One region of the Aliamphritea hakodatensis genome, then DNA from elsewhere that is predicted to be linked to it. Evidence: predicted binding sites of a transcription regulator. Region 1 holds the regulator's gene; each other region holds the start of a gene.
What was found. Region 1 encodes LexA, which represses DNA repair genes until DNA is damaged. Its sites were predicted from a motif close to TACTGTNTANNTANACAGTA; they were not measured.
Positions count from the first base shown of each region.

Region 2: recN (DNA repair protein RecN) is a predicted target of LexA. The motif match lies at 5,225-5,244, and genes of this name have one in related genera.
Region 3: uvrA (excinuclease ABC subunit UvrA) is a predicted target of LexA. The motif match lies at 2,087-2,106, and genes of this name have one in related genera.
Region 4: dinB (DNA polymerase IV) is a predicted target of LexA. The motif match lies at 5,019-5,038, and genes of this name have one in related genera.

Region 1 covers NZ_AP025281.1:1,896,785-1,904,885, forward strand. Annotated here, with positions in the region: gene topA (type I DNA topoisomerase) at 1-719, shown strand, start outside; gene PCI15_RS08640 (DUF6586 family protein) at 802-1,299, shown strand; gene PCI15_RS08645 (hypothetical protein) at 1,327-1,584, shown strand; gene PCI15_RS08650 (cell division inhibitor SulA) at 1,647-2,120, opposite strand; gene lexA (transcriptional repressor LexA) at 2,125-2,727, opposite strand; gene dinG (ATP-dependent DNA helicase DinG) at 2,825-4,981, shown strand; gene rhlB (ATP-dependent RNA helicase RhlB) at 5,289-6,482, shown strand; gene PCI15_RS08670 (hypothetical protein) at 6,490-6,732, shown strand; gene PCI15_RS08675 (NAD(P)H-dependent glycerol-3-phosphate dehydrogenase) at 6,741-7,766, shown strand; gene PCI15_RS08680 (SixA phosphatase family protein) at 7,766-8,101, shown strand, end outside.
Region 2 covers NZ_AP025281.1:647,602-655,702, reverse strand. Annotated here, with positions in the region: gene dapB (4-hydroxy-tetrahydrodipicolinate reductase) at 1-21, opposite strand, end outside; gene cysE (serine O-acetyltransferase) at 87-902, opposite strand; gene dnaJ (molecular chaperone DnaJ) at 1,015-2,151, opposite strand; gene dnaK (molecular chaperone DnaK) at 2,294-4,216, opposite strand; gene grpE (nucleotide exchange factor GrpE) at 4,380-4,991, opposite strand; gene recN (DNA repair protein RecN) at 5,334-7,010, shown strand; gene fur (ferric iron uptake transcriptional regulator) at 7,073-7,498, opposite strand; gene PCI15_RS02900 (outer membrane protein assembly factor BamE) at 7,649-7,996, shown strand; gene PCI15_RS02895 (RnfH family protein) at 8,072-8,101, opposite strand, start outside.
Region 3 covers NZ_AP025281.1:569,452-577,552, forward strand. Annotated here, with positions in the region: gene uvrA (excinuclease ABC subunit UvrA) at 1-2,017, opposite strand, end outside; gene ssb (single-stranded DNA-binding protein) at 2,241-2,819, shown strand; gene rfbD (dTDP-4-dehydrorhamnose reductase) at 2,853-3,785, shown strand; gene PCI15_RS02525 (SirB2 family protein) at 3,840-4,208, opposite strand; gene moaA (GTP 3',8-cyclase MoaA) at 4,384-5,388, shown strand; gene PCI15_RS02535 (Lrp/AsnC family transcriptional regulator) at 5,390-5,857, opposite strand; gene PCI15_RS02540 (DMT family transporter) at 5,980-6,867, shown strand; gene PCI15_RS02545 (lysophospholipid acyltransferase family protein) at 7,000-8,101, shown strand, end outside.
Region 4 covers NZ_AP025281.1:3,318,401-3,326,501, reverse strand. Annotated here, with positions in the region: gene olsF (bifunctional ornithine lipid synthase OlsF) at 1-1,195, opposite strand, end outside; gene PCI15_RS15380 (sensor domain-containing protein) at 1,532-4,477, shown strand; gene PCI15_RS15375 (helix-turn-helix domain-containing protein) at 4,672-4,959, shown strand; gene dinB (DNA polymerase IV) at 5,086-6,171, shown strand; gene PCI15_RS15365 (SulP family inorganic anion transporter) at 6,397-7,956, shown strand.

The sequences.
Region 1 (8,101 bases):
GCGATGAAGTCGTCAGTGTTGACGGTGATGATGAAGAAGAATCCCGCATTCTGATTAATAAACACCGTTGCAAGATTTGTGATACGGCAATGGACAGCTATCTGATTGATGAGCAGCGTAAATTGCATATCTGCGGCAATAACCCGGATTGCAGTGGCTTTGAGGTCGAAAAAGGCAGCTACAAGATTAAAGGCTATGACGGCCCGGTTATCGACTGTGATAAATGTGGCGCGGAAATGCAGCTGAAAACCGGTCGGTTCGGTAAGTTCTTTGGCTGTACCGCTGAGGGCTGTAAAAATACCCGTAAACTGCTGAAGAGTGGTGAAGCTGCACCGCCGAAGATGGACCCGGTACCTATGCCTGAGCTGGCCTGTGACAAGGTTGAGGACACCTACGTATTGCGTGACGGCGCGTCCGGTTTGTTCCTGGCTGCCAGCCAGTTCCCGCGGAAACGGGAAACCCGCGCGCCAAAGATCAGTGAGTTGTTGCCGCACCAGAAAGAAATTGATCCGAAGTACAGCTTCCTGTTCAGTGCACCGGTTCAGGATGATGAGGGTAACCCGAGTATTGTCCGTTACAGCCGGAAAACCAAAGAGCAGTATGTGATGACTGAAGTAGAGGGTAAGGCGACGGGCTGGCGGGCTTTTTATCAGGGTAATAGCTGGGTAGTTGAAGCCGCGAAGGCAAAGCCAAAGGCTAAAGCGAAAGCTAAGAAGTAAGGGTCTACACTTAGGGTTGATGGCCACGGCTTTTGCTGTGGCCATTGATGTGTAGTATTTCTTTTTTTTGGCAGGTACCTGTATGTCTCTGAGTGGTTTGAGTCTGACAAATCAGCGACTGTATTTTGCAAAACTGCAGTTGCAGCAATATAGCGCGCTGGCTGACGGTGAGTCAGAGCCTGCGCGGCAGGCACAGTATGAGTCTGTTGTATTTCATCTGATACAGGCTTACCGGTCATTTCTGCGTGAATTGGCAGAGGCCCAGAATGTCCCGTTATCAGCTGATACAGGCAGTGCTGTTGTCTTACTTGAAGGATGTTCTGCGGACTTTGTATCACCGGAACTGCAGGAGCTGGCGATGCTTGAAACAGAAATCGCCTCCTGGCTGGCGCAGATGCAACGGACATTTGTACAGCTTTCTGCTTTGGGTGGAGACAGTCATGAAACCGGTGTAGTGCATCATTCTGAGATCAGTTTAACGATGCTGACTGATGATGACCGGCAATCCAGTCTCACATTGTGGCTGGAAGCATTGTCTTCAGTTATACAGCGCTTACGCGCTGTATCTCAGGAATGGTAATTCATTTTTTAAGATAGAGTTTTATTGATGGCTGAGTTGTTTCTGGAAATTGTTGAGCTTGAGAGTGGTGAAGTTGTACTGCGTGAAATGGAGTCCGATGATGTGCCTGTGATGCGGGTCAGCTTCTCGGATGATATGAAAAAGCGCCTGCAGGATCAGCATCTTGATGTGGCGAAGGTGATGCTGAGTGCCGGCATTCACATGGCTGCAGAAATACAGAATAAGGCTGCTGAAGCACAGGAGCTTAAAAGTGCGGAAGATGAGAAACCGCCGGTTTTGCACTGAGCAGTTAACGATCATAAAAAAAGCGCCACAGGGCGCTTTTTTTATGGCGGATAAAAACTGTTTTATGAGGCTATGCGGTCCCGGATCACAATGCCGTGGCTGGCGCCGTGTTCAGCTGCATTTTCCAGGCCGTTTAGTTGCTCATTGCTGAGCATTCCGGGCCAGGTGATTACCGCGTGGCAGGTGCCTGCTTTCAGGGCCTGGCATGCCAGATCATAAGTTGTGTGGCTGGCGTCGGGTTGTAACAGCATGATCTTGTTAAGATCAATGCCGGCAGCCGAAAGCAGTGCTTTGGGCAGGCTGCTTGGCGGTGCAATCCAGGCAAACCAGCGATCGTCGCGGCTTAACTGAGCAAGCAAAGGCAGTAACATCGTTAACTGATCAAAATCATTGTTTTGCATAACAATTTCAGTGATTTTGCCAGCAAGAGCGGGCATCGGCTGAGATACCTGTTCAGTTAACATGCTGTCAGAAGGGCGAATCAGGGGAATATTCGCGTTCTGAGTGGGTTGAGTTACCAGTTCTGCCTGCATCATGTCGTTATCCTCTTCTAATCACGCCTACGCCAAGGCCTTCAATAGACAATTCCTGTTCTTCCAGGTTGATCACAATCGGGTCAAATTCTTCGTTTTCAGCAATCAGGTACACTAAGTTGCCATCTTTTCTGAAGCGTTTAACGGTAACGTCATCTTCGATACGGGCGACAACGATTTCTCCGTTTTTTGCCTGTTTGCACTGATGTACGGCAAGCAGGTCACCGTCCATAATGCCAACATTCTTCATGCTGGTGCCCCGTACCCGCAGGAGATAGTCCGCTGGCGGGTGAAAGAAGTCTGCAGCAATGGTGCAGCGGTCTTCAACGTGTTGCTGAGCCAGTATCGGGTTACCTGCGGCGACCTGTCCGACGACAGGCAGGCCTGCAGCTTCCTGTTCAAGGTCGGGAATACGGATACCCCGTGATGTGCCAGGTATCATTTCGATTGCGCCTTTACGCGCCAGCGCCTTGAGGTGTTCTTCTGCAGCATTAGCAGATTTAAACCCCAGTTCCCGGGCAATGTCTGCACGGGTTGGCGGATAGCCGGTGGTTGCAATGTAATGTTTTATACATTCAAGAACATCGGTTTGTCGTTGTGTTAGTTTCATGATGATCTCTGTGTTTTTATCCAGTGCCTGTAACTATATACAGTATTTTGCTTTTGTAAACATTTTTTATGTTTATATATCCAGTGTTATTGATAGAATGGCCGCCATTCATACAGACGGATTGATTGACGTGCTGACCGACGATCTTAAAAAACAGATACAGACTGCTTACAGTAAGTTTTTAGCCAGCCGTGGCTTAAAAGCCCGTGCCGGTCAGAAGCGGATGATCGCAGAAGTGGCTAAAGTCATTGGTAATATCCCTGTTGACGATAAAGCTCAGCGCCTGGGGGAAAATCACGTCTGTGTTGTAGAGGCGGGAACCGGGACGGGCAAAACGATCGGCTATTTGCTGGCGGCAATTCCGGTTGCCAAGGCTTTAAAGAAGAAGATTATTCTGTCTACCGCCACCGTGGCCCTTCAGGAACAGTTACTGCACAAAGATTTGCCTGAAGTACTTGAACATACTGAATTGTCGATGAGTTTTACCCTTGCAAAAGGGCGGGGCCGCTATCTTTGTATTAACAAGGTTGAGCAACACCTGGATTCAAGTGCTTCAACCGGTCAGATCGCACTGTATGAAGATGAACAGGCGATGCGGCTGGACCCGGAAACGGAGACTTTTTACAAGCACCTGCTTAATGAGTACGCGTCGGGCCGCTGGGACGGTGACCGGGATAATCTTACCGAAGAGATCGAAGATGCCCGCTGGGGACCCTTAACCAGTGACCATTTACAGTGTACTAACCGCCGCTGTACCAACTTCAGTGCCTGCAGCTTTTTTAAGGCACGGCGGGATCTGGATCAGGTTGAATGCGTGATTGCTAATCACGATATTGTTCTGGCGGATCTCTCTCTGGGGGGCGGGGCTATCCTGCCTGATCCCGGTGAAGCGATATATATTTTCGATGAGGGGCATCATCTGGCGCCCAAGGCCAGTAATCATTTTGCGTTCAGTTTGCGGATCAAGTCATCGTCGCGCTGGCTCAATACCCTTCCCAAGCAACATGCTCAGATGCTGGAACAGCTCGGTCATCCGGGTGTGATGTCTCAGTATGTTGAGCAAACGTTACGTCCTGGCGAAGATTTAAAAATTCTGCTTGAACAGATCCATGAGCTGGTGAAGCCGCTGATGGTCAATGCTGAAAATGGCCGGATACGTGACCGTTACCGCTTTGCCGGTGGTGAAGTCCCTGAAGAGTTAAGGCTGATGTTCAAAGATTCTGAGCATCTGGCTGCCCGGCTGTTAACCCGTCATGAAATGTTACTGGACCTTTTCCGTGAGGCGCTGGACGGTGAGGTGGGTGACATTGATAAACAACTGGCTGAGCAGTGGTATCCGAGGCTTGGGCTTATGGTGTCGCGCTTTCAGTCCATTACCGGTCTGTCGAAAAGTTTTTTCCGGGCTGATGAGCTGAAAGAAAGCCCCACAGCCCGCTGGGTCAATCTGGTAGAGTCGGGTATCGGTCAGGATTTTGAATTTCACAGTGCACCGGTGTCTGCTGCGCATATGCTGCAACAGCATTTGTGGCAAAACTGTTTTGCTGCTGTTGTTACATCCGCGACCCTGACAGCACTGGGGCGATTTGACCGGGTGCTTGATGATCTGGGGCTGCCGCCTGACACCCCGAGTCATAGTTTGCTGAGCCCGTTTGATCATTATAATGCGGCTGAGCTTTATATCCCGGCGATGAATGCCGAGGCCAGTGATCCGGACGCACATACCCAGGCGGTGTGTGACTTCCTGAACAGTGAGCTCGACAGTAAAGCGGCTACGCTGGTGTTATTTACTTCCTGGCGCCAAATGCGCACAGTGCTTGCCTCGCTGGACGAAAAGCTCAACAATAGTGTGCTGTCACAGGGTGATTACAGTAAAAATGAAATACTGAAGCGTCATCGCAGCCGTATTGATGACGGTGAGGGCAGTATTATTTTTGGTTTGGCCTCCTTCACTGAGGGGGTTGATCTGCCAGGGAAGTACCTGACGGAGGTTATCATCACCAAGCTGCCGTTCAGTGTGCCGGATGACCCCGTTGATGCGACCATGGCAGAATGGATTGAAAACAAAGGCGGTAATGCCTTTATGGAGTGGTCTGTTCCGATGGCTTCGGTGCGCCTGACGCAGGCCGCCGGCCGGTTATTACGGACCGAACAGGATACCGGCAGAATCGTTCTGCTGGACCGGCGAGTAGTAAGCCGGCGCTATGGGCGGCAATTATTAGATGCCTTGCCGCCTTTTCGGCGTACCGTTGGCTAATGCCTGACGGTAACGTCTTTCGATGAGTTCCGGGCTTTGTAAGGTATGCGCTTCTTAAGTGGAAAAGAGAAAGTGAAGAGTATGCAGCATAGCCGGCGGAATAATATAAGTATTTGAATACATAGGTACTAACTTGATAAAAAATTTGTTTCGTAAGGTGAATAAGTCACCGGAATCAGCAGAGGCACAGCCGCAGGCTGCAGCCGTTACGTCTCAGGAAAAGTCGACTGAAGCCAAAACAAAGTCAAAGCCAAAGGTAAAATCCAAACCGCGGCAGCCAAAGGCGAAGCCACCGGTTTCGTGGTCTGTGGATCAGTTTCAGGTGGAGCCTGAGGAGGGTAAACAGCGTTTTCACGACTTTAATTTGCCAGATGATGTGATGCATGCCATTGCTGATCTTGAGTTTAAGTACTGTTCTGCCATTCAGGCGGCAACGCTGAACCAGTCTCTGGCCGGTAACGATATGATCGGCAAGGCGCAGACAGGCACGGGTAAAACCGCCGCGTTTCTGATCAGTATTATTACTGACCTGATTGACTTTCCGCTTGAGCATAAGCGTGCCCGGGGTGTTCCGCGGGCGCTGATCATTGCACCGACCCGTGAATTAACCTTGCAGATCGCTTCGGATGCTGAACAGTTGTCCAAATACTGTGATCTGAGTGTTGTTTCGCTGGTGGGCGGAATGGATTACGACAAACAGCGTAAACAGCTGGCAGCCCGTCCGGTGGATATTCTGGTTGCTACTCCCGGCCGTCTGATCGATTTTGTGCGCAGTTCTGATGTGGATCTGGGGGATGTTGAGGTGATGGTTCTGGATGAGGCCGACCGGATGCTTAGCATGGGCTTTATTCCTGATGTCCGCACTATCATCCGTCATACGCCGCGCAAAGGCGACAGGCAGACGCTGTTGTACAGTGCGACCTTTACTGACGACATTATGAACCTTGCCAAGCAGTGGACGGTCGATGCGCAGGTGATTGAAATTGAACCGGAAAAAAGAAGTACAGATTCTGTCACTCAGCAGGTCTATCTGGTTTCCCGTCAGGAGAAATATACCCTTCTTCGTAACTTTATGCGGGCCAATCAGCTGGAGCGGGTAATTGTGTTTGGTAACCGCCGTGACGAAACCCGCCGGCTGGCTGAGCGCCTGCAGAAAGACGGTTTGTCGGCAGCCCTGCTGTCTGGTGAGATACCCCAGCAAAAACGCCTGAAAACCCTTGAGGCTTTCCGTAGCGGTACGATAAACATTCTGGTCGCCACTGATGTTGCCGGCCGGGGGATACATGTTGATGGCGTCAGCCATGTTATTAACTATGCATTACCTGAAGATCCGGACGACTATGTACACCGGATTGGCCGTACCGGCCGGGCAGGCTCTACCGGTACTTCAATCAGCTTTGCCAGTGAAGATGATGCCTTCCTGATTCCGGATATTGAAGCGGAAGCCGGGGTGAAGATGGAGTGTATTTATCCGGATCCCCATTTATTGCAATCGTTATAGGCCGCGAATGACCGAAGATAAACATAATACCGCACGGATCAGTCAGTGGCTGGGCTATGCGGTCAGTCTTTTTTTCGTTGTTATTGCCTGGTTCGGTTATCAGCGTACCGGAGACGTGTTGCAGCTGCTTCTCTTTCTGCTACTGGCGGTGGTTGCTTTCGGAGTCGTAAAGTTGCTGTTTGCCGGCATTAACCGTTTGCTGGATTCACTGGATAAGTCATCAGGCCCGTCGTCTGATCAGGACAGGTAGAGTTTTTTATGCAAAATCAAAAGGCGGTAGCGGTATTGGGGGGCGGCAGTTTCGGCACCGTCATTGCTGATCTGGTTGCCAGCAAAGGAATACCTGTTCACCAGTGGATGCGCAGTGAAGAGCGGGTTGCAGAACTTAATGAGTGCCGCACCAATCAGCGGTATTTACCCGGGTATACACTTGCGGAAGGTATCCATGCCAGTTCTGATATCGAAGCGGTTCTGGCGAATTCGGATCTGGTTTTTGTGTCTATTCCAAGCCAGTCATTCCGCAGTGTGGTGCGTCAGGCCAAGCCTTTTATACAGTCATATCATCAGCTGGTCAGCACGACAAAAGGCATTGAAGCAGACCATTTTAGCCTGATGAGTCAGATTCTGTCCGAAGAATTACCCGGGCAGGCGGTGGGCGTTCTCAGCGGTCCTAATCTTGCTAAAGAAGTTGTTCAGAAACACCTGACTGCAACGGTTATCGCCAGTGATAACGATGCGTTGCGTCAGCATGTGCAGGAAATCCTTCACTGTGCTCACTTCCGAGTGTATGCCAGTTCGGATACTTACGGTGTTGAGCTGGGTGGCACGCTGAAGAATATCTATGCCATAGCTTCCGGGTTAAGTGCTGCGATGGGGATGGGTGAAAATACCAAGAGTATGCTGATGACACGCAGTCTGGCAGAGATGAGCCGTTTCGCCGTACAGATGGGGGCTAACCCGATGACATTTCTCGGCTTGGCCGGAGTGGGTGACCTGATCGTTACCTGTTCTTCATCCCTCAGCAGGAATTACCGGGTTGGTTATGCGCTTGGGGAAGGGCAGACGCTGGCTGAAGCAGTGGCTGCGCTCGGAGAAGTGGCTGAAGGCGTTAATACGTTACGTTACGTTAAAGAAAAGAGTGATGAGCTGGAGGTGTATATGCCTCTGGTTCAGGGGCTCTATGAGGTCGTATTCAACGGTGCGCCGATCGCTGAGGTTGCCAGGAGTATGATGCTCAGTACGCAGAGCAGTGACGTTGAATTTGTTTTGCCCCGGATCCCCTAATGCACATTTATCTGTTACGGCACGGTGAGGCGGGTTATAACGCGCCTTCGGACCGGCTCCGGCCCCTGACCGAAAAAGGTAAGCAGGATCTGGACACGATGTTGCGGGTATTCAGTGCCGAACATAAGGTGTCCCGTATCTATCACAGCCCGTATCTGCGTACCTGTCAGACAGCTGAGCGGTTCAGTGTGATACAGGGCCGCCCGGAGCTGGTTTCAGCTGATCTGCTGGTGCCGGAGGCATTACCCCAGCAGGTCGTGGACTGGCTGGGTGAGCTGGCAGGGAGTGCCGGTACAGAGAATATCGCACTGGTGACCCATCAGCCGCTGATAGGC
Region 2 (8,101 bases), 1.2 Mb from region 1:
GGCAACTGCTACTCGAATCATGGTTTAATCCTGATAAACGGCCCGCAGAGAGCAGGCCGGTATAAATGTATTATTCAGCTCTGTGTTTATTCCGGTGCGCACGGCTGTTCGCAAGGAACATTCTGGTCCATATCCAGTGCCGGCTTGGCAACATCCGGACGGCCAACAACCTTTGCGGGCACGCCAACGACAGTCGTGTGGGCCGGCACTTCATCCAGCACAACCGAACCACCCCCGACTTTAGCCCCCTTACCCACTTCGATATTACCGAAAATTTTTGCCCCGGCGGCGATCAGCACGCCTTCACGGATCTTAGGGTGGCGGTCACCGCTTTCTTTACCGGTACCTCCCAGCGTAACCCCCTGCAGGATAGATACATCATTCTCAATGACACAGGTCTCACCCACCACAATGCCGGTAGCATGATCGAACATCACCCCGTGGCCAATCCGGGCTGCCGGATGGATATCCACCTGAAACACCGAACTGACACGGCTCTGAATATACAGTGCCATTGAATAGCGCCCCTGGCTCCACATCCAGTGTGAAATCCGGTAAGACTGCAGGGCATGGAAGCCCTTCAGGTATAACAGCACGATGGTAAAACGCTCAATCGCCGGATCACGGGTTCGCACCGCTACAATATCCTGACAGATAGACTCAAGAATACCCGGATCTGCCCGCAGCGCCTCATCAATCAGTTCGCGCAGGGCAACAGCTGGCATCACATCATCTGACAGTTTACTCGCCAGCAAGTAGCTGACCGCCGCGCACAGGCTCTTGTGACCAATAATGCTGGCATGGAAAAAACTGGAAAGGAAAGGTTCACGCTCAATTTCTTTACGCGCTTCTTGCTGGATCAGTTGCCATAAGGCATCCGGTTCCACTGGCCATTCACTCATAACAGGCTCTCTATCTGACGGCTACAGACACCCCTGCCGGGCTAGGATACTCGCAGGAGCCTTCAATCTCTTGCAAAACAGGGCCTGCACTGCTGCAGACCCTGTTTATATTTTAGGTCATATCTTCGAAGAACTTCTTCACACTGTCGAAGAAACCGGTCTTCTTAGGGGCATGATGCTGCTGGCTGTCGTCCATCGCGGACTCAAACTCACGCAGCAGTTCTTTCTGGCGGCTACTCAGGTTAACCGGCGTTTCTACGATTGCCCGTACTAACAGGTCACCCACAGCACCACCGCGAACCGGCTTGATACCTTTACCCCGCAGGCGGAACAGTTTGCCCGTCTGCGTTTCAGCCGGAATCTTCAGCTTCACACGGGACTCAAGCGTTGGTACTTCCAGCTCACCGCCTAATGCCGCGTCGATAAAGCTGATCGGCACTTCGCAGAAAAGGTGTTTCCCGTCACGCTCAAAAATAGCATGATCGCGAACATTCATCTGCACGAACAAATCACCGGACGGTCCGCCGTGAGTACCGGCTTCACCTTCACCCGCCAGACGGATACGGTCACCGGTATCAACACCTGCCGGAATTTTCACCGACAGTTTCTTGGTTTCTTCAATACGGCCCTGACCGTGACAGTCGTTACACGGATCAGAGACCACCTGACCTTCGCCATGACAGGTCGGACAGGTTTGCTGTACTGAGAAGAAACCCTGCTGCATCCGCACCTGGCCTACACCGCCACAGGTACCGCAGGATTTAGCACTGGTACCCGGTTTGGCACCGCTGCCATCACAGGTATTACAGCCTACAAGAGTCGGTACAGTAATGGTTTTTTCACAGCCCTTAACCGCCTCTTCCAGTGTAAGGTCCATGGTGTAACGCAGATCCGCACCGCGCTGCACATGACTGCGACGGCGTCCGCCACCCGCACCACCGAAAATATCACCGAACACGTCGCCGAATACATCGCTGAAACCACCGGCACCGCCGCCGAAGCCACCGCCACCCATGCCGTTCGGATCAACACCCGCATGGCCGTACTGATCGTACGCGGCTTTTTTCTGCTGATCAGACAGTATTTCGTAAGCTTCGTTAACTTCCTTGAAAGCTTCCTCTGCTTCTTTGTCGTCCGGGTTACGGTCCGGGTGATACTTCATCGCCATCCGGCGAAAGGCTTTCTTGATATCCCGGTCTGAGGCGTCTTTGGCAACCCCCAGTACTTCGTAAAAATCTCTTTTCGACATAATCTGTTTCGCTTGTCGTCGGTGCTCAGGTGGCACGTATTAAAAACGCGACAACGCGGGACCGGCCCGCGCTGTATAAAGACGGACTCAGGCTGCCAGGCAACCCGAGTCTGTTTAGCATCATCTGTTCAGATGAAACGACTTACTTCTTGTCGTCTTTCACTTCTTCAAACTCTGCATCAACGGCATCATCAGCCGGCTCAGCCTGTGCCTGTTCAGCACCGCCTTCAGCACCTTCTGCAGCCTGCGCTTCAGCATACATCTTCTGAGCCAGACCGGAGATAGCTTCTGTCAGAGCAGCTGTCTTGGTGTCGATCGCTTCTTTATCTTCACCTTTCAGCGCTTCTTCCAGCGTTTCTACAGCAGCGTTGATTGCAGTTTTCTCTTCTTCAGTTGCCTTATCGCCGGCTTCTTCCAAAGTTTTCTTGGCAGAGTGAACCATGGCATCACCCTGGTTACGCGCCTGCGCCAGCTCTTCGAACTTCTTATCTTCCTCAGCATTCGCCTCGGCATCATTGACCATTTGATCGATTTCATCATCGCTCAGACCGGAAGATGCTTTAATAACGATAGACTGTTCTTTGCCTGTCGCTTTATCTTTCGCTGATACGTTCAGAATACCGTTGGCATCGATGTCAAAAGTTACTTCAACCTGTGGAACACCGCGTGGTGCCGGCGGAATATCTGCCAGGTCAAAACGGCCCAGTGATTTGTTAGAGCTCGCCTGCTTGCGCTCACCCTGTACCACGTGAATGGTAACAGCAGTTTGGTTGTCATCTGCAGTTGAGAACACCTGAGACTTCTTGGTCGGGATAGTGGTGTTTTTGTCGATCACCGGAGTAGCAACGCCACCCATGGTTTCGATACCCAGAGACAGTGGCGTTACGTCCAGCAGCAGAACGTCTTTAACGTCACCGGCCAGAACCGCACCCTGGATTGCAGCACCCATTGCTACCGCTTCATCCGGGTTAACATCTTTACGCGGAGACTTACCGAAGAACGCAGAGACTTTCTCCTGAACCATTGGCATACGGGTCTGACCGCCAACCAGGATAACTTCATCGATTTCAGACGCAGACAGATCGGAATCTTTCAGCGCGATACGGCAAGGTTCCAGTGAACGTTCAACCAGCTCTTCAACCAGAGATTCCAGCTTAGCGCGGGTAATCTTAACGTTAAGGTGCTTAGGACCGGTTGCATCTGCAGTGATGTACGGCAGGTTAACGTCAGTCTGCTGAGCAGAAGACAGTTCAACTTTTGCTTTCTCAGCACCTTCTTTCAGACGCTGCAGTGCCAGCGGATCATTGTGCAGATCAATGCCGGACTCTTTCTTGAACTCATCTGCCAAGTATTCGATCAGACGCAGGTCAAAATCTTCACCACCCAGGAAAGTATCACCGTTAGTTGCCAGTACTTCGAACTGGTGCTCGCCGTCTACTTCAGCAATTTCGATAACAGAGATATCGAACGTACCGCCACCCAGGTCGTAAACAGCAATGGTCTTATCGCCTTTAGACTTATCCATGCCGTACGCCAGTGCAGCTGCAGTTGGCTCGTTGATAATACGCTTAACTTCCAGACCGGCAATCTTACCGGCATCTTTAGTGGCCTGACGCTGCGCATCGTTGAAGTAAGCAGGTACCGTGATGACAGCAGCATCAACAGACTCACCCAGGTAGTCTTCTGCAGTCTTCTTCATTTTCTTCAGAACTTCTGCAGAAACCTGTGGTGCAGCCATCTTGTTATCATTGACCTGAACCCAGGCGTCACCGTTATCGGCTTCAACAATCTTGTATGGCACCATGCTGATGTCTTTCTGAACAACATCATCTTTAAAACGACGGCCAATCAGACGCTTAATCGCAAACAGGGTGTTGTCCGGGTTAGTCACCGCCTGACGCTTTGCCGGCTGACCAACCAATGTTTCACCTTCGCCAGTGTAAGCGATGATAGAAGGCGTCGTGCGATCGCCTTCAGCGTTCTCGATAACCTTCGTGTTTTCACCGTCCAGTACAGCAACGCATGAGTTAGTGGTACCTAAGTCGATCCCGATGATTTTACCCATTGTAAAACTCCAATCTTTCTGAGCCCGGTATGACGGGCGAAAATTCTGTAATAAAGCCTTTGCTTGCTATATATGTCCGCTTTTCATGCTTTCAAGCCAAAACCGGATCTTTTTTGCGGCTTTTATATCTTTTCCTGCGGTCCGTTACCGCAGCAGGACAGGTTTAGCCCTGAGAAACAATCACCATTGCCGGACGAATAAGACGCCCATGCAGGGTGTAACCTTTCTGCATCACAGCCATCACATGATTAGCCGGTACTTCAGGATTTGGCACCATAGACATCGCCTGGTGAAGTTCCGGATTAAACGCATCACCCACAGGGTTTACCTGCTCAACCTTGAACTTCTCAAGGCCGGATACAAACATGTTCAGTGTCATATCAACACCTTCACGCAATGCTTTAACCGCTTCATCATCAGACTGGCTGGCTTCAATTGCACGCTCCAGGCTGTCGATAACCGGCAACAGTTCATTGGTGAACTTTTCCAGCGCAAACTTATGCGCTTTCTCAACATCCATTTCCGCGCGGCGACGTACATTTTGCATGTCCGCCTGGGTGCGTAATTCCTGATCTTTCAGCGCATTAACCTGTGCTTCCAGTGTCGCTACAGATGCCTGCAGAGCAGTGATGTCTGCATCCCCCTGAGCAGCAGTGTCCAGCAGCTCGTCTTCATCCGCCAGAACACCTTCTACCGTTTCAAGAACGTCTTCTGCACCACCGGCCGGATTTTCCTGCTGTGCTGCATCTGCCTGAACTTTGTCTTCACCTGCCATCTGAGTCTCCAAGTATTTCTGCCTGCAACGTATATCTGGCCGTTGCTTCACAAAAGAAATCTTTACCCCTGACAACTTTAGCGACAGGGGCAAATCGCGTTGCTGACATATATGGGGCTGTACAGGCAGGATTCAAGTTTTCGAAACGCATTTTTTTAATCAGAAACACGAAAACATATTGCGCTCAAATCATGAATGGCTTATAAATTAGAAAAACACTGTACAAAAACACAGCCTGTACAGTAAAACAGTATACGAACAAATACCCTGCCGCCAGAAACGGCACCTGATTAAACACAGCAGTACGTAAAGAAAGCGCTACCTTTGACCGAGGCCAGACACATGCTGACACAGTTAAATATTCGTAATTACGCAATTGTTGAACAACTTGATTTAGAGCTGCACAACGGCATGACCGTTGTCAGCGGCGAAACAGGTGCCGGTAAATCCATCATGCTGGATGCATTAGGGCTGGCACTGGGCAAACGAGCCGACAGTGGCACTGTACGCAACGGTGCAGAACGGGCAGAAATCACCGCAGACTTCGACATCAGTAAGATTGCGGCTGCCCGGGACTGGCTGATAACCGAAGAACTCAACCAGGACGATCAGTGCATTCTGCGCCGGGTCGTAACCGCTGAAGGCCGCTCCCGCTGCTATATAAACGGTACCGCCTGCCCAATCGCCAAAGTACGCCAGTTGGGTGAGTTTTTAATTGAAATCCACGGCCAGCACGAACATCAGCGGTTACTGAAAAAGGATCATCACAGACACCTGCTTGATGCATTCTCAGGAGAGGCCCGGCTGGTACAGCAAGTCCGTCAGCAACATAAAAAATGGCGCGCACTTGACCAGAAACACAAAGCATTATCGCAGCAAAGTGAAGAACAGGCCGCCCGGGTACAACTGCTCAGCTATCAGGTTGAAGAACTGGAAACCCTGCAAATCGAAGCAGGTGAATTCGAGTCACTGGTAAAAGAACAGCAAACACTGGCCAATGCCGGCGAAATTATCCAGACTGGCCAACAAATACTGCAGATTACCCAGGACAGCGACAGCGGCAATTGCCTGAACTTACTGAACCAGTGTCAGCACTTACTCAGCAACATGAAGGCACCCTCGCCCTCAATTCGCCAGACCATGGAAATGCTGACCAACGCTCAGATTCAGATTGAAGAAGCCAGCCAGGAAATGAATCAGTATCTTGGCCGGGTTGAACTTAACCCTGAACGCCAGCAAATCGTGGAAGAACGCCTCAGCAAACTCTTTGACCTGGCCCGAAAACACCGCATTGCCCCGGAAGATCTGACTGATCACCTTGCCGCTCAGCAACAGGAGCTTGCAGAGCTCTCCATGTCTGATCAGGAACTGGATGCACTGGCTGAACAGGTCAGCGCCGCCTATCAGGATTTTTTACAGCTGGCACAGCGTCTCAGCGATATCCGGGCACGCACTGCGCGGAAACTGGCCAAACAGGTGAACCAACAACTGCATGACCTGGGTATGCCTGCAGCAAACCTCGATGTTCAGCTCACGGCCTATGAAAGCGGGCAGCCCAACCCCAACGGCCTGGAAGAAATTGAATTTCTTATTTCCACTAACAAGGGACAGCCGGCGCGCTCACTGCACAAAATAGCATCCGGCGGTGAACTCTCCCGTATCAGCCTGGCCATTCAGGTGATTACCGCAAAATCCTCCAGCACACCTTCGCTGATATTTGACGAAGTAGATGTAGGTATCGGCGGTGCTATCGCAGAAGTCGTCGGCAGGCTGTTACGTCAGCTTGGCGGCCACAGCCAGGTACTGTGTGTAACACACCAGCCGCAGGTTGCTTCTCAGGGACATCAGCATCTGTTTGTCAGTAAGCGGGCAGGGAAGAAACACACCCATACACAGATCAACACACTTAGCTGTGACGAACGGATCGAAGAAGTTGCCCGTATGCTGGGAGGGATCGATGTAACGAACACCTCCCGCGAACATGCAAGGGAAATGCTCGGTGTCCAACGCCCGCACTAAGCCCCTGAACAGGCACAAAAAAACCGGCTATCAGCCGGTTTTTTTTTATCAGAAAGTAATGCTTACTTTGCTTCACAACCTTCTTTACACACACCGTACAGATACAGCGTACGGTCAGTCACGGTGAATCCCAGACTTTCTGCAATTTCGTCCTGACGCTGGGTCAGGTTAGTGTCGGTGAACTCACGGACTTTGCCACATTTCACACATACAATGTGATCATGCGCTTCATCTTTTGTCAGCTCAAAGACAGAATGTCCGCCTTCAAAGTGGTGACGGCTTACCAGACCTGCTGCTTCAAACTGAGTCAGTACCCGGTATACAGTAGCCAAACCAACATCTTCACTCTGATCTAACAGAATTTTGTAGATATCTTCAGCACTGAAATGATCGCTTTCACCCGCTTTCTCAAGGATCTGATAAATTTTAATCCGGGGCAGAGTAACTTTAAGACCTGCTTTTCTTAATTCTTGATTTTCAAGTGCCATAATCTTTCTCTATGATGTTGACCGCAACGGATGATAGACTTATTTTTCCGAACTTTTGAATAAGCCCAGTCTCATAACAACAACTGAACTCATTCAGAAGTTCTAGACTGATTATCTGATTTTATGCCCGAAAGTGGAAGTCATTTACCTATGCAAAAACTATATATTGCTCTTCTGACCGCAATTTTCCTCAGCGGCTGCTCTGAATTTCCCGGTGTTTACAAGATTGATATCCCTCAGGGTAACATCGTCACCCAGGAAATGGTTGATCAGTTACGCCCGGGCATGACCATCAATCAGGTACGTTACGTCATGGGTACCCCTCTTCTTACCGACCCGTTTAACAAATACCGCTGGGACTACATCTACAACAACAAGCATCCGGACGGCTCTGTCACTAATGAACGCATGACTCTGGAATTCGATAAAGAAACCGGCACCCTGAAAGGCCTGGCCGGTAACTTCAGACCCGGTGGCGATAAACAGACCACACAGTAAGTCTGACCCGTTTCATCAAAAAAGCCAGCATTGGAAACAATGCTGGCTTTTTAGTGGATCATGCCTTCAGCCGGCTTATTCCGCTTCTTTCTCTGCCTTAGCCTT
Region 3 (8,101 bases), 1.3 Mb from region 1:
CCTGATGCGGGGCGGCATCAAGGGTAGTCGCCTTGTTCAGTTCGGTGGCTGCCAGCGGATAAAGCGTGCCGTTGATCAGGGTGGATTTACCGGAGCCGGAGACCCCTGTTACACAGGTTAACAGACCCAGCGGAATCTCCAGATTCACCTTGTTAAGGTTGTTACCGGTAGCCCCCAGAAGTTTCAGCCAGCGGCCATCCGGTGTGTTGCGCTTGCTGGGTATTTCAATTTTACGGCGGCCGGAAATGTAGTCGCCGGTAATGGAGTTCACGTTATCCATTACCTGCTGTGGCGTACCCTGAGCGATGATTTCACCGCCGTGTACCCCGGCTCCCGGGCCCACGTCGATAACATGATCCGCCAGACGGATAGCGTCTTCATCGTGTTCCACTACGATGACGGTATTACCCAGATCCCGCAGATGAACCAGAGTCTTCAGCAGGCGGTCGTTATCCCGCTGGTGCAAGCCGATTGAGGGTTCATCCAGAATGTACATTACGCCGACGAGGCCGGCACCGATCTGGCTGGCCAGACGGATTCGCTGGGCTTCGCCGCCGGACAGGGTTTCGGCGCTGCGTTCCAGTGACAGGTAGTCCAGACCCACGTTGACCAGAAAGGCCAGCCGCAGGCGGATTTCCTTGACGATCTTGTCGGCGATTTCACCGCGTTTGCCACTTAGCTTGAGGGTTTCAAAGTAGTCATAGCAGTCACCGATGGCCATCTCAACGATTTCTGGCAGGGTCTCGGTGGCAATGAATACATGGCGGGCATCGCGGCGCAGACGGCTGCCGTCACAGGACGGGCAGGACTGCATATTGATGTATTTGGACAGGTCTTCACGGACCATTTCTGATTCGGTTTCCCGGTAACGGCGTTCCAGGTTGTTCAGTACCCCTTCAAACGGGTGGGATTTGCTGATGGAATCGCCCCGGTCATTCAGGTACTTAAAGGCAATATTGTCTTTACCGCTGCCCTGCAGAATGACCTTTTGCTGCTTGGCGCTAAGCTCGCCAAACGGGGTGTTGATGTCAAAATCGTAATGGGCGGCAACGGCTTTTAACTGCTGGAAGTAATACAGTGCCCGGCGGTCCCAGCCCCGGATTGCCCCTTCAGAAAGTGTCAGGCTTGAATCGCTGACGACTTTTTTCGGGTCAAAGAACTGTTTTACACCCAGGCCGTCACAGGAAGAACAGGCCCCGTGAGGGTTGTTGAATGAGAACATCCGCGGTTCAAGTTCCTGGATGCTGTGGCCACATTTCGGACAAGCAAAACGGGCTGAGAACACCATGTCTTCCCCATCGCCGTCCATGTAGCAAACGGTGGCAATGCCATCGGTCAGGTTCAGTGCGGTTTCGAATGATTCCGCCAGACGGGCCTGTAAATCCGGGCGGACTTTAAACCGGTCAACCACGGCTTCAATGTCGTGTTTCTTGTTTTTGTCCAGTTCCGGCGCGCTGTCGATATCAACCACAATACCATTGATACGGGCACGGACAAACCCCTGGGTTTTCAACTCGCTTATGGTGTGTAAGTGCTCACCTTTGCGGCCCTGAACAATGGGGGCCAGTAACATCAGCTTGCTGCCTTCCGGCAAGGCTAATACCTGATCAACCATCTGGCTGACAGTTTGGGCGGCAAGTGGCAGGTCGTGGTCCGGGCAGCGGGGCTCACCGGCACGGGCAAACAGCAAACGCAGGTAATCATAAATCTCAGTAATGGTGCCCACGGTAGAACGGGGGTTATGAGAAGTAGACTTCTGCTCGATGGAGATTGCCGGTGACAGGCCTTCGATGTGATCGACATCGGGCTTTTCCATGACCGACAGGAATTGCCGGGCATAGGTCGACAGCGATTCAACATAACGGCGCTGGCCTTCTGCATAGAGGGTGTCAAATGCCAGCGATGACTTGCCTGACCCGGAAAGCCCGGTGATAACAACCAGCTTATCGCGGGGAATTTCCAGATCGATATTCTTAAGATTGTGGGTACGGGCCCCGCGAACCAGGATTTGTTCCATCAGTATGTCCGACTTGTGCGCAAAAGGAGTCAATTATAGAGGCAGATGCTATATAAAAGCACCCTAAAAAGCTGTTTATTTATACAGATAATTGATGAGTGTTCAGAGGGGTAAATATGCTATGCTTGGCGCCAGGAAAATGAATCGGCCACCGTCCGGGGCCGAACCAAGATCAACAGATGTAATATAGCCCCGCAGGACGCTGGGGGGAGTGGAGAATTCAATGGCACGCGGTATTAACAAAGTCATTCTGATTGGTAACCTGGGTAATGACCCGGATACTAAGTACATGCCCAGCGGCAACGCGGTTACCAACATTACTGTAGCGACGTCTGAAAGCTGGAAAGATAAGCAGACAGGTCAGCAGCAGGAGCGTACCGAATGGCACCGTGTGGTGTTCTTTAACCGTCTGGCAGAAATTGCCGGTGAATACCTGCGTAAAGGTTCTAAAGTGTATCTGGAAGGTTCACTGCGGACCCGGAAATGGCAGGATCAGAGCGGTCAGGACCGTTACACCACCGAAATCGTTGCCAGCGAAATGCAGATGCTGGATGGCCGTGGCGACAATAATGGCGGTTATCAGCAGCAGGGTGGCTATCAGCAGCAGGCGCCACAGCAGCAACAGGCACCGCAACAGCAATATCAGCAACCGCCTCAGCAGCAGGCCCCGCAACAGCAGTATCAGCAACCCCCTCAGCAACAGGCGCCTCAGCAGCAATACCAGAAGCCGCCTCAGCAGCAGGCTCCGGCCCCGCAGCCTGCACCGGGCATGGATGATTTCGACGACGACATCCCGTTCTGATCCATTGTTTCTGTTGTGAGGTAATAGTCAGTTATGCTGAAGGCGTTTATATCCCAGCCAGCTAAATTGCTCATTATTGGTGCCGACAGCCAGATCGGGTATTTCCTGAATCTGGCTGCCCAGGCCGATGCATTTTATATTCCGGTACCCTTCAGTGACGCAGAGCTGGATATCAACGACCGTCAGGCACTGGAGCAGCGGCTTGATGAAGTTCAGCCTGACTATGTGATCAACACCTCCGGTTATAACGACGTGGATCAGGCAGAGCGTGATCCTGATGAGTGTTACCGGCGCAATACCAAAGCGGTTGAAACCCTGGCGGCCTGCTGTGCTGCCCGGGATATCGCCGTGCTGCATTTATCATCGGACTATGTGTTTGATGGCCATTATGCCAGCGGTTATGCGGAATCCGATGAAGCCAAACCTCTGGGAGTGTATGGCGACAGTAAGTGGCGCGGTGAAGAAGCCTTGCGTCAGCAACTGGAACGGCATCTGATTTTGCGGGTTAGCTGGGTATTCAGCCCGGTTGGCGATAACTATATGCAGCGGGCGTTGCGTCAGGCACGGCAACAGGATGTGATAGACGCTGCGGATGACCGCCGTGGCTGTCCCACCTCTGCTGCGGATATCGCGCGGGTGATTGTTGCCATGCTTAAGCAGGTGCATAACGGTGCAGATGCCTGGGGTACTTATCATTATTGCGGCGCTGAAGTGACTTCCCGTTACGGATTCAGTGAAGCGGTGCTGGCAGCAGCCGGTCAGTATGAAGAATTTCGTGCGCAGGAAATCCGGGCGGTACCGTCAAAGGATTACGGCACGGATACCGAGCGGCCGGCATCTTCCGTACTGGTCTGTAAGAAGTTGCTGAACGCATTTGGCATTCGGCAGATTCCGTGGCGGCATGAGCTGATCAATGTGGTTAAAACCCTGTATCAGCCGGTGGTTGAACAGGATATCCGGCCTTAAAGGTTGTCAGCAGCTCCGGCTGGAGCTGCTCATCAGGTAAGTCAGAACAATGGCTTACCAGGGGAAAGGCATGTGGCTGCGTGCCACGGCAAAGATATACCCCCAGCAAGCCAGTGCCAGTAGCAGCGCTACGGTGCGTACCGCTTTGGTTTTACCGCGTTTCAGTGCTACTGTTCCCAGTACGATATAAGCAACCAGAGCACCCAGTTTAGCCGTTAGCCAGGCATCGGTGAACGGATACTGGCTGAGTGTGATCGTCAGGCCAACCGCCGTCACCAGCAGTAAAGTATCGATGATGTGCGGTGCAATTTTCACCCAGCGACGCTGTAGCAGGCGGTTATCAGTCAGCATCCAGAAGCCGCGAATCGCGAATGAAATCAGGGTTAGCATGGCACAGGTCATGTGCAGATGTTTTAATAGCATGTACATAGGTCTGTTTGACTCTTAGAATAAGCAGCTCTATATATGGCGTTATGGTATGAGTTTTAGCGCTATATAGAGGTATAATCGGGTTTGTGAGTAATGCTTCGCTTCTTTGACGAAGGCGGTCCATTCTCACTGATTTACTCACCAGAAGCCAGTATGGCGGATTGCAGTTATGACAGAATCGACATCTTCTCAGCCAGTTTTAATCGATAAGTTCGGCCGCCGGGTCGAGTATGTGCGTCTGTCGGTGACTGATCGCTGTGATTTCCGTTGTGTTTACTGCATGTCTGAAGAGATGGAGTTTCTGCCCCGTGAGCAGGTTCTGTCACTGGAAGAAATCTATAATCTGGCGAAAAGTTTTACTGATCTGGGGGTCAATAAGTTGCGTCTGACCGGCGGAGAGCCGCTGGTGCGTAAAGGTGTTCTGGGGTTGATTGAAAAAATGGGTCAATTGCCGGCTGAGTTGTTGATCACCACCAACGGTTCTCAGTTGCCGAAAATGGCGAAAGACCTGAAGCGTTTTGGCGTGGATCGTCTGAATATCAGCCTGGACAGCCTGCAGCGGGATAAATTTCAGCGTCTGACCCGCAGTGACCGTTTGCATCAGGTGCTGGCGGGCATTGATGCGGCCTGTGAAGCCGGGTTTAACGGCATTAAGCTCAATGCCGTGGTGCTCAAAGGGCGTAACGATGATGAGGTGGTCGATCTGGTGGAGTTTGCCCGTGACCGGGAAATCGATATCACCTTTATCGAAGAGATGCCGCTGGGGGCAATTACTGAGCACGACCGTGCTGAGTCATACTGTTCCAGCGACGAAATTCTGGAAATGCTGAACCAGGAATATGATCTGCTTTCCAGTACTGAAAAAACCGGCGGGCCTTCCAAATATTACCGGATGAGCGACAGCCGCAGTAAGATTGGTTTTATTTCACCCCACAGTCATAACTTCTGCGGCGAATGTAACCGGGTACGGGTAACCGTTGAAGGGCGTTTGTTACTGTGTCTGGGGAACGAGCACTCGATGGATCTGCGGGAAGTAATGCGCAGTCATCCGGGTGATAACGAACTCCTTAAGCAGAAGCTGATTGAGTCGATGGATCTGAAGCCGGAACGGCATTATTTTGATCTTGAAGCTGAGCCGCAGATCGTCCGTTTCATGAATATGACCGGCGGCTGATTCAGCCGCGTACCAGTGCCGGAAGTCGTCGCGGTACCGGGCTTTTCTTTACAATTGCACTGCTGGTTTCGGCCAGTTCCACAATATGGTTGAGCTGTTCGTCCAGGTCGCTGATCGAACGTAATACCAGACGAATAATAAAACAGTCTTCACCGGTTACTTTGTCGCACTCAATGCAGGCGGGCATGGCGGTCAGGCGCTTTTCCAACTGATGTAGCTGTCCGGGCAGGGGTTTTACCCTGACGAGAGATGTCAGCGTAAAGCCAAGCTTTTCCAGATTAACCTCGATGGTGTAACGGCTGATCACGCCGTGTTCTTCCAGTCTTTTTATGCGTTCAGTGATGCTGGGTGCAGACATGCCGATCTGGCTGGCCAGTGCGCTGACCGGCAGGCGGGCATTCTCTGCAAGGATGCTGATAATTTCAATATCGATACCATCAGGTGTGAATGTCTTTGAAGATGAAGGCATATCGTGGATTTGTCCGTTAAAAATAAGGTTATGGGCTGATTTTGCCTGTGTTTATTTATAGATGATTTTTCTGTTGGGCGTAAACTGTTTATTCTTTTCAGGCAATGTATTGGGTGGGAGCGATGAACTTAAGCCGCAGGCAAACAGGGATTGCAGAGATGGTTCTGGCGATGGGGCTTTCCGGTACACTGGGATTCTTCGTGGTGGAGGCGGATCTGCCGGTCTGGAATATCGTTTTTTTTCGTTGTGTATTTGCACTTTTCGGGCTGGGGCTTTATTGCTGGTGGCGGGGATTTCTCAGCCCGTGGCCGTTGCGAGGACGTAATCTGCTGTTTGCTTCGCTGGCGGGTGTGGCGCTGGTCGCTAACTGGTTGTTGCTGTTTGGGTCCTACCGGTATGCTTCAATTTCGCTGGCGACCACTGTGTATCATACCCAGCCATTTTTTTTACTGTTACTGGCCCGGGTTCTGTTTGCGGAAACCTTCGATCTGAAAAAACTTCCCTGGTATCTGTTTGCGTTCACCGGATTGTTGCTGATTATAGAGTTTCGCTGGAGCGGGCTGGCTGATTCAGAGCAGTTGCTGGGCTTTCTAATGGCGCTGGGGGCGGCTGTGTTATATGCCCTGACGACGTTGTTAACCCGGCGGGTTGCTGATGTCCGGCCGGAAGTGATCGCGCTGTTGCATGTATTTATTGGTGTTCTGTTGTTGTGGCCGGTACTGAATACCGCTGAGTTACCCGTGTTAGCTGAACAGTGGGGGTATCTGGCGGTGCTGGGGTTGGTGCATACCTGCATGATGTATATCTTTCTGTATTCCGCTTATCAGAAGTTGCCGGTGGCGCTGATTGCCATTCTTGCCTTTCTGTATCCGGCGATAGCCATCATGGTGGATTATCTGGTTTATGATCAGTTGCTAAGTGTTTCTCAGTGGCTGGGTGTGACTGCAATTTTGTTGTCGGCAGCGGCGATGAATGCGAACTGGCCCTCTTTGAAGTGGCGGCAGGTCTGAGAGGCGGATTTTCGGGGAGTTCGGGGCATTTTATGACGAAAGGTTGGTAAAAGAAGAAAGAAATGGACTGAAATCTCTGGCGTCTCGCGGTAAAATAGACTGTTTAAGTTTGTAGTTCGCTGAGGAGCCTTAATGGCCGAGTCTAACACCCCGAATGATCCGTATCAGAATATTCGTCCGTATCATGACAGGGAAGTAAATCTTGTTCTGAATAAACTGATCCGTAACGATGAGTTTATTTCGGCAATTACCCGCTACCAGTTTCCACAGCTGGCATCCTGGCTGGGTTTTCTGCTGAAGCCAGCTATCCGTATTTTTCTGGCACAGAAAACTGATGAAGTTAAAGCCATCGCGGACTTTCAGGGTCTGGTTGCCGGTTATATGGAAAAAATGATCAGCCGGACCACTACTCGCCTGAGCTGTTCCGGGTTTGAGAATCTCGACAGTGACGAAGCCTATCTGTTTATCTCCAATCACCGTGATATAGCGATGGATCCTGCGTTTGTAAACTGGGTACTGCATCAGAATGACCGCAATACAGTTCGTATTGCGATTGGCGATAACCTGCTGCGTAAGCCTTATGTATCGGACCTGATGCGTCTGAACAAAAGCTTTATTGTGAACCGTTCAGCAAAAGGCCGTGAGGTATTAACCGCGCTGGGGCAGCTGTCAGCATATATTGATCATTCGCTGGTGCAGGACGAGCACAGTGTGTGGATTGCACAGCGTGAAGGCCGGGCGAAAGACGGCAACGATGCGACTGATCCGGCGATCCTGAAAATGTTCTATATGTCACACCGTAAAGAGCGTTCCTTCAAAGAATTTCTGAACCGGATTAACATTGTGCCGGTTTCAATTTCATATGAGTACGATCCCTGCGATTCTGCAAAAGCGAATGAGCTGTGTGCCAAGCAGCAGGACGGCAATTACGAGAAAGGCCAGTACGAAGACATTGAAAGCATTGTGCAGGGCATCACCGGGAATAAAGGGCATGTCCATGTTGCTTTCGGAAACGTGATCCGGGACATGGAAACCCCGGAAGAGCTGGCAGCAGAGATTGATCGTCAGATTATTGAAAACTATTATTTGCATCCTTCCAATTTGATTGCTGCCGGTGAAGATAACGCAGAAGCGTCATCGCAGGAACGTAATCAGTTCGAAGAGCGTTTGCAGGGGTTGGAGCCGACGGCCGCAGAGATTCTGCGTCAGATGTATGCTAACCCGGTTAAGAATA
Region 4 (8,101 bases), 1.4 Mb from region 1:
AGGGCTGCATATTGTCTGAGTAACTGAACAGGCTGGCGCTGTAGAGATGTTGCTGGCTGTTACCGGGCTGCTGACGCCAGATTTCAGCCAGACGGTACGCGCCGGCGATTTCCAGATTTTCATCGTCCCAGAGTATCAGATGGCGGTAATGGGGATCATAGTGGTCGAGATCTGTCCGTTCTCCGGTGCCTTCACCCACCCGGCGAAATGCTATCTCCCGCAGTCGCCCGATTTCGGCGATGACCGCGGAGTCGGCCCGGTAATCAAACAGATAGATTTTCTTGCCGTCAGCGGTTTCGCCCAGCAATTCGCTGCCCCGCAGTTCCTGTTTCAGGGCCTGCCGGTCCTGCGGATGGCTGATGGTTTTCTCAGTGATGAATAAAGGCTTTTTGCCCCTGGCCAGCCGGTAAAGATGACGCCTGATCAGTTTTACTTTTTCCCGGTTATTCAGGGGCAGCTTGTCAATCTGGCTATAGGCAACCGGTTCGCCAACTTTAATCGGTAAAACGGCAGCGTGTTTGTTGAACATTTCATGGGGTAACAGCACCGAAGACATACTCCGGTTTATCATTGATAAGCCGTAAAACAGCGGTGAGTTTTTCCCGCCGATGTATACCGGCAGCACGGGACTGTTAGTCTGGCGGGCAAAGCGCAAAAAGCCACTGTTCCATTTGCTGTCTTTAATGCCGGTCAGTCCTGCTCGGGAAACTTCGCCGGCGGGAAAGACGATCACCGCTTCTTCATTGCGCAGGGCCTCAGTGATATTGGCGATGTCCTGCTTGCGGGTTGTTTTACTGATGTTATCGACCGGCAGTAATACCGGTGCCAGCGGGGCGAAGTTTGCCAGCATGTCGTTGGCGATAATTTTTACATCACGGCGGACTTCGCCCACCAGTTTGATCAGAGCCAGACCGTCCAGCGCCCCCAGTGGGTGGTTGGCGATTATCACGACCCGGCCGCTGGCGGGGATATTCAGGCGGTCAGTGTTACTCAGGCTGTAGCTGAAGTTAAAGTAATCCAGCACCCGGTCAATAAACTCAAAGCCTTCGCAGTGACTGTGCTGTTCCAGAAAGCTGTTGACTTCAGATTCATGGAACAGCCGCCGCAGACAATATAAAGCAGGCCTGCGGACCGGTGCCGGTTTGGTCATGAAAGCGGGGTATTTATCACGGATGATCTGTTCGACATTGATCACGGAATCTGAACCTTAATCTGCGTGGAAAAGTAGCAGATAATGTAGAGTTACCCGGTGACAGTTCGCTTGCCGGTTTATGACATTCCGGTTAAATCCCCTGTTAATTCAGGGCAGCAGGGTACCCGCTTAGGTGAACAGGGGCTTTACAATTGGCTGTCTTGCCTATAGTTTCAGGTAAATTGATGCGATGCGTCGGACGTTATCTTTATTCATTGTGTATTGGTTGTATTGCCGGGCTTCCGGCAGAATCAGACGCCAGCATCCAGACTAAGAGTGTCTGCCGGCTTTAGTAGCTTGGTTATCCGGATCTGAAGGGCACTCCGAAAAGGACTTATTGTGACCTCTGATCTTATTGATACGGATGCTTCACGGTTATTTCAGCAGTTGATCGATGGAGTGGCTAACCTGTATGACGAAGCCTTTTTTCAGGGGCTGGTTAACGGGTTGGCAAAAGCACTGGGTGCTGACCTGGCAATGGTGTCTCTGCTGGATCACGAAAACCCGAATAACGCCACCAGTCTGGCGCTTCGCCTTGACGGCGTACCTGCCGCGAACATTTATTATCGTCTTGAAAATACCCCCTGTTTTGACCTGAAAGGGCGAAAGGTCCTGTATATCCCTGAGGGTGCCATGATGCGTTATCCCCAGGCGGATATGCTTAACAGGCTGGAGATGGACGGTTATCTTGGTATTCCCCTGTGTGATCATGACGATCGGCCCATGGGTAACCTGCTGGTTGCCTCCCGCGGGCGGCTTAAGGTGGCCTCCGGGCTGATGCGTTTATTACCGGTGCTGATTAACCGGGTTGAATCTGAACTTACCCGGCTGAGCCTTTCCAAACGCCTGCGTGACAGCAATGATCAGTTACAGCGTATTCAGAGCCTCGCCAGCCTCGGCGGCTGGACGCTTGACGTGCAGAGCCGGCAGCTCAGCTGCTCGGCGCAGGCACGGAGCCTGTTCGGGCTGCACTCCCAGCGCAGTGCCTTTTTAAGTGATGTACTTGAGAAACTGTTTACTGAAGACCGTGAACAGCTACAGGGCCTGACGGAAAAGGTGCTGACCCGCAAGTTGATGGATACCTGTCTGGTGCGGCTGAAGCACCCGACCGGCTCGACCCGCTGGTTGCATATTCAGGCGGAGCCGGTAACCGACCCTTTCAGGGAAGTGACCCTGATCAGAGGGGTTGTTCAGGATATGACCGAACTGATTAACAGCCAGAATCAGGTCATAGATAACGAGATGCGCTTCCGGGCGCTGGTCGACGCATCGCCCTACGGCATCATTGAGATCAACCTTGAAGGGGTGGTCATTTTTGCCAACCCCAAAGCCCACCAGATATTTGCCTATCCGCCGGACCGGATGGTAGGCCGGTCAATCAGTGAAACCATGCTGACAGAGGAACGGGAGTATTACAGCCGGAAACTGACCCGGATGGTGGATGAGTTCCCCCACCTGGATACTTACAGCCGCAAAGGTATCCGGCAGGACGGCAGTGTGATCGATATTCAGGTGAATATTAATTACCGGCTGAATGAGCAGGGTAAAACCCGCGGCTTTGTCGGGTTTATTTCCGATATCACCAGCCGTAACCGCCGGGAGCTGAAGTTACGCCAGCTATCGACGGTGGTTGAACAAAGCCCGTCCGCGATTCTGATTACCAACCAGCAGGGCGTTATCGAGTATGTGAATCCGGCCTTTGAAGCCAGCACGGGCTATGACAGCCAGGTTGCGATTGGCGAAACGCCGCGGATTCTGAAATCCGGCAAAATGCCGGAGCATATTTATGCCGGCCTGTGGGAAAATCTGCATCAGGGATTGCCGTGGCGGGGAGAGCTGCTGAATCACCGGGCGAATAAAGAAGAGTTCTGGGCGCTGACCAGCATTGCGCCGATTACCGGCGATGATCATCAGATCACCCATTATGTCTGCATCATGGAAGATATAACCCGGCATAAACAGCAGGAACAGCAGCTGGCGTTTCAGGCCAAATATGATGCGGTCACAGGATTACCGAACCGGATGGTTGCGATGCAGCGCCTGACGAACAGTATCAAGCTGGCAAAAAAGCGGGGTACCCATGTACTGGTTATATTCATCGATCTGGATCACTTTAAACGTATCAATGACAGTTTCGGACACAGTACCGGTGACCGTTTCCTGAGCAGCGTGGCAGAACTTCTGAAAGAAGCTGTCCGCAGCGAAGATATCATCGCCCGGTTTGGCGGGGATGAGTTTCTGCTGATCATGGATGATATCGACGAAATTTCCGTGGCAGAGCGGATCATTGAAAAAGTACTCCGGGCCTTCAATGCGCCGGTGTACATTGATGAGCATGAATTGTTTGTCACGGCGTCTCTGGGAGGCGCTGTTTATCCGCAGGACGGGGACAGTGCAGAAACCCTGCTGCGCAACGCGGATGCTGCGATGTACATTGCCAAGTCCAGAGGCCGTAACGATTACCACTTCTTTACACCTGAAATGAACCAGCATGCCCAGCAGCAGATGATCATGGAAACTCATTTGCAGCGGGCGCTGGAATTTGAAGAGATGAGCCTGCACTTTCAGCCCATCACCTGTAGCCGGCGAAGTGAGATCGTTGCCTGTGAGGTACTGTTACGCTGGCACAGCCCGGTGCTGTCCAATGTCAGCCCGGATGACTTTATTCCACTGGCGGAAGACCTTGGCCTGATTAATGAGCTGGGTGAGTGGGTGATTGAGCGGGCGCTGGAACAGTATCTGAAGTGGCGCAGTTCGCTGCCGGATGATTTCCGGATGTGTATCAATGTGTCGCCCAAACAGTTTCAGAAAAACGGCTTTGCTGACTGGTTGCTGGCATTACTGGAACAGCATCAGTTGTCACCGCAGGTACTTGAACTGGAAATTACCGAGGGCCTGTTGCTGAACCGCTGGTCGGAAGTGGATGAGCAGATACAGAAGATTACCGGGGCCGGTATTCGTTTATCCATCGATGATTTCGGGACAGGTTTTGCTTCTATCAGTTATTTACGCCGCTATTCATTTAATACCCTGAAAATTGATAAGTCTTTTGTCGCCGCCTCACTGACGGATTCTGCCGATGCGGCGCTGATCCGTTCGGTGATTGCACTGGCCCAGGGGATGGGGTTAACCACCGTGGCTGAAGGGGTTGAAACCCCGGAACAGGCAGAGCTTCTACAGCAGCTCGGCTGTGACCGAATGCAGGGGTTTCTGTACAGCAAACCCGTCAGTCAGGAGCTTTTCATACACCTGATCCGGTCATCTGAAGACGTGCAGCCTGCTTAGCAGCCCGTTTTTCTGTCTCTCCTGATGTTTCTTTGCCGGAAATTTTTCTGGGGCTCCTAGCATTCGTGCTGCAAAATTATTATTCTTGAGTCAAGCGTAACGGTCTTTCTTGCAGAAGGGCTAAAGGGATAAACGCTGTTGGTACTGCGCATGCAGTGAAATACCAGGACCTCTAAAGGGATGTAGAACTCATCATGAAAAAATTCAATTCCGCCTTTGCTCGCCGTTTAGTTATTTCTCACCTTGTTAACACGATTGAACGCCCCAGTGTGCCTGCGCTGATGCAGGAAACCGGCTGGCCACGCCGCACCATTCAGGACGTCATTAAAGCGATCCCGGGGCTGGGGATCAAAATTCATTTTAAGCAGGATGGCCGCCGAAATAACGATGGCTACTATGTGATTGATAACTGGGGCCCGTTTGATCCGGCCTGGGTCGGCAGCCACCTGAAATCACTTGAGTCTTCTTTAAAGCGTCATTAAGCGCCATACAGAATCTGACCGGAAAAGGGATGAAAACAGTGCACAGCTAAAATGCTTTGCACTGTTTTTTTATACAGTGAGTTGCATTACACTTAGGCCATCAGCTCTGATTGTGTAACGTAATTTATGTCTGACGAAAAAGGGACATCAGGCCCGCCACGTAAAATCATCCATTGTGACTGCGACTGTTTTTTTGCCGCCGTTGAAATGCGCGATGATCCTTCTCTGAGAAATATACCCATTGCTATTGGCGGCGCGTCAGACCGCAGAGGCGTTATCTCTACCTGTAATTATCCGGCCCGGGAATTCGGTATCCATTCGGCTATGTCGACCGCCAAGGCGCTGGTGAAATGCCCGCATTTGCATTTACTGCCCGGTAATATGGAAAAATACCGTCAGGCATCGCAGCAGATTATGGCCATTTATCAGGATTACACTGACCTGATTGAACCCCTGTCGCTGGATGAAGCCTTTCTGGATGTCACCGGTTCAGAACATTGCGGCGGCAGTGCGACCCGTATTGCTGAAGAAATCCGCGCCCGGGTATTTGCTGAGGTCGGCATTACCATTTCTGCCGGGGTGGCAGGGAATAAGTTTCTGGCTAAAATCGCCAGTGACTGGCGTAAACCGGATGGCCTTTTTGTGGTGCCGCCCTATGAAATGGAATCTTTTATTGAAACCCTGCCGGTGGCAAAGATATTCGGCGTGGGCAAGGTAACTGCGGCAAAGCTTCATGAAATGGGCATTGAGACCTGTGGCCAGTTAAAGCAGTTTTCGCTGGCACAGCTGGTTGACCGTTTCGGCCGTTTCGGTAAACGCTTATATGAGCTGGCCCGGGGCATTGATGAGCGGCCGGTAAAGGTATCCCGTGAGCGTAAATCAGTCAGCGTTGAACATACCTATCCGCAGGACCTGAAGGACCTGAATACCTGTTTGCAGCAATTACCGGTGCTGATGCAGGAATTGCAGCGCCGCTATCATAAACATAAAGATAAACGGGATATCAGCGGGGCGGTTGTAAAGCTGAAGTTTCATGATTTTTCGCAAACCACGGTTGAGCAGGCGACACCGACGCCAAACCTCGCACTTTACCGGCATTTATGCGAGCAGGCCTGGCAGCGTGGCGAACGCCCGGTAAGGCTGATCGGTCTGGGTTACCGGCTGGTGGAGCATAAACCCCGGCAGGGCGTACAGCTGAGTCTGTTCGACTGAGTCCGTCCCCTGAGCGCCGATGCGCATCCTATGATGCCACTGCATAACGGTTGTCATAATTTCATGGTTAAATCCTCCGGCAAATTTCAATTGGCGCTGTCATTGCAGTGTTGCGATGTTATATAATCCTGCGCCTTTCTTGCGTCATTTGTACCCGAACAGCCCGGTTTAGCCGGTTCGCTGTCGCTACAGGTGTAATTATTTTTCCCGGAGCACATAAATTCTATGCTGCAATTGTTAGTTAAGCGTTCACAGAGCCTGAAAGCTGATGTTCTTTCCGGCCTTACTGTTGCTCTGGCCCTGGTGCCGGAAGCTGTCGCCTTTGCCTTCGTGGCGGGCGTAGAACCGTTGGTCGGCTTATATGCTGCCTTCATGGTTGGTCTGATTACTGCCACGATTGGCGGTCGTCCGGGTATGATTTCCGGCGCGACAGGCGCGTTGGCGGTGGTAATGGTCAGCCTGGTTGCCATGCACGGTGTGGAATATCTGTTTGCCACTGTGGTGCTCATGGGGATATTCCAGATACTCGCCGGGGTGTTCCGGCTGGGTAAATTTATCCGTATGGTGCCGCATCCGGTGATGCTCGGCTTTGTTAACGGTCTGGCGATCGTTATCTTCCTGGCCCAGATGAAGCAGTTCCAGATGCTGGACGATGACGGCAATCTGACCTGGCTGGACAGCGAGTCCATGATGATGATGCTGGGGCTGGTGGCGCTGACTATGGCCATTATCCACTTCCTGCCGAAGCTGACTAAGGCACTGCCTTCTACCCTGGTGGCCATCATTACTGTCACCGCCATTGTGATCGGCCTGGATCTGGATGCCCGCAGTGTTCAGGATGTACTGGCTGATATGACGGGTAATCCGGCTGCTTCTATTGCTGGCGGCTTACCGCAGTTCCATATCCCTATGGTGCCTATTACTTTTGAAACCCTGCAAATTATCGTGCCTTACGCGCTGATTCTGGCGGCAATAGGTCTGATCGAGTCACTGCTGACGCTGACGCTGATCGATGAGATCACCGAAACCCGCGGCCGTGGTAACAAGGAATGTGTCGGTCAGGGGGTTGCTAACGTGGCGACTGGCTTCTTTGGCGGTATGGGCGGTTGTGCCATGATCGGTCAGAGCATGATCAACATCAGCTCCGGCGGTACCGGCCGTGCCTCAGGTATTTCGGCGGCATTATTCCTGCTGACATTCATTCTGATCGGCTCCAGCTGGATCGAAATTATCCCGGTAGCAGCGCTGGTTGGCGTCATGTTTATCGTGGTAATCGGTACCTTTGAGTGGGCCAGTCTGCGTCTGATTAATAAGATTCCCCGGGCCGATATATTCGTGGTAATTACAGTGACAGTGGTCACGGTACTGACGGATCTGGCGATTGCCGTGATTGTCGGTGTCATTGTATCGGCACTGGTCTTTGCCTGGCAGCATGCGAAAAATATGCGTGTGGAAACCAGCATGGAGAACAACGGTTATCTGAAGATTTACGAGCCGAATGGCCCTCTGTTCTTCAGCTCTGTGCAGAATTTCCGTGACCAGTTCACGCCACGCTACGACCCGCAGGAAGTGATTATCGACTTTAAAAACTGCCGGGTAATGGACCACTCAGGGATCGAAGTCATTGATTCTCTGGTGGAGCGTTACCAGAAGGGCGGTATCGATATTCACCTGCGTCACCTCAGCCCGGAATGTATCCGCTTGCTGGAAAAGGCTGGCAGTGCAGTTGAAATCAACCGTGCTGAAGATCCTGAATACAAAGTGGCAGACGACAAGTTAGCCTGATTCAGCGACTGAAAAACCTGAAACGCCGGCTTTTTTTGCCGGCGTTTTTGTTTTCGTTGCCGCCATCCGGAAAAGACGGGCTGGCGTGATATATCTCATGAATCTGGCTTTGCATTCGTCGCCGGGTTTTGAAATAGTGGCCGGG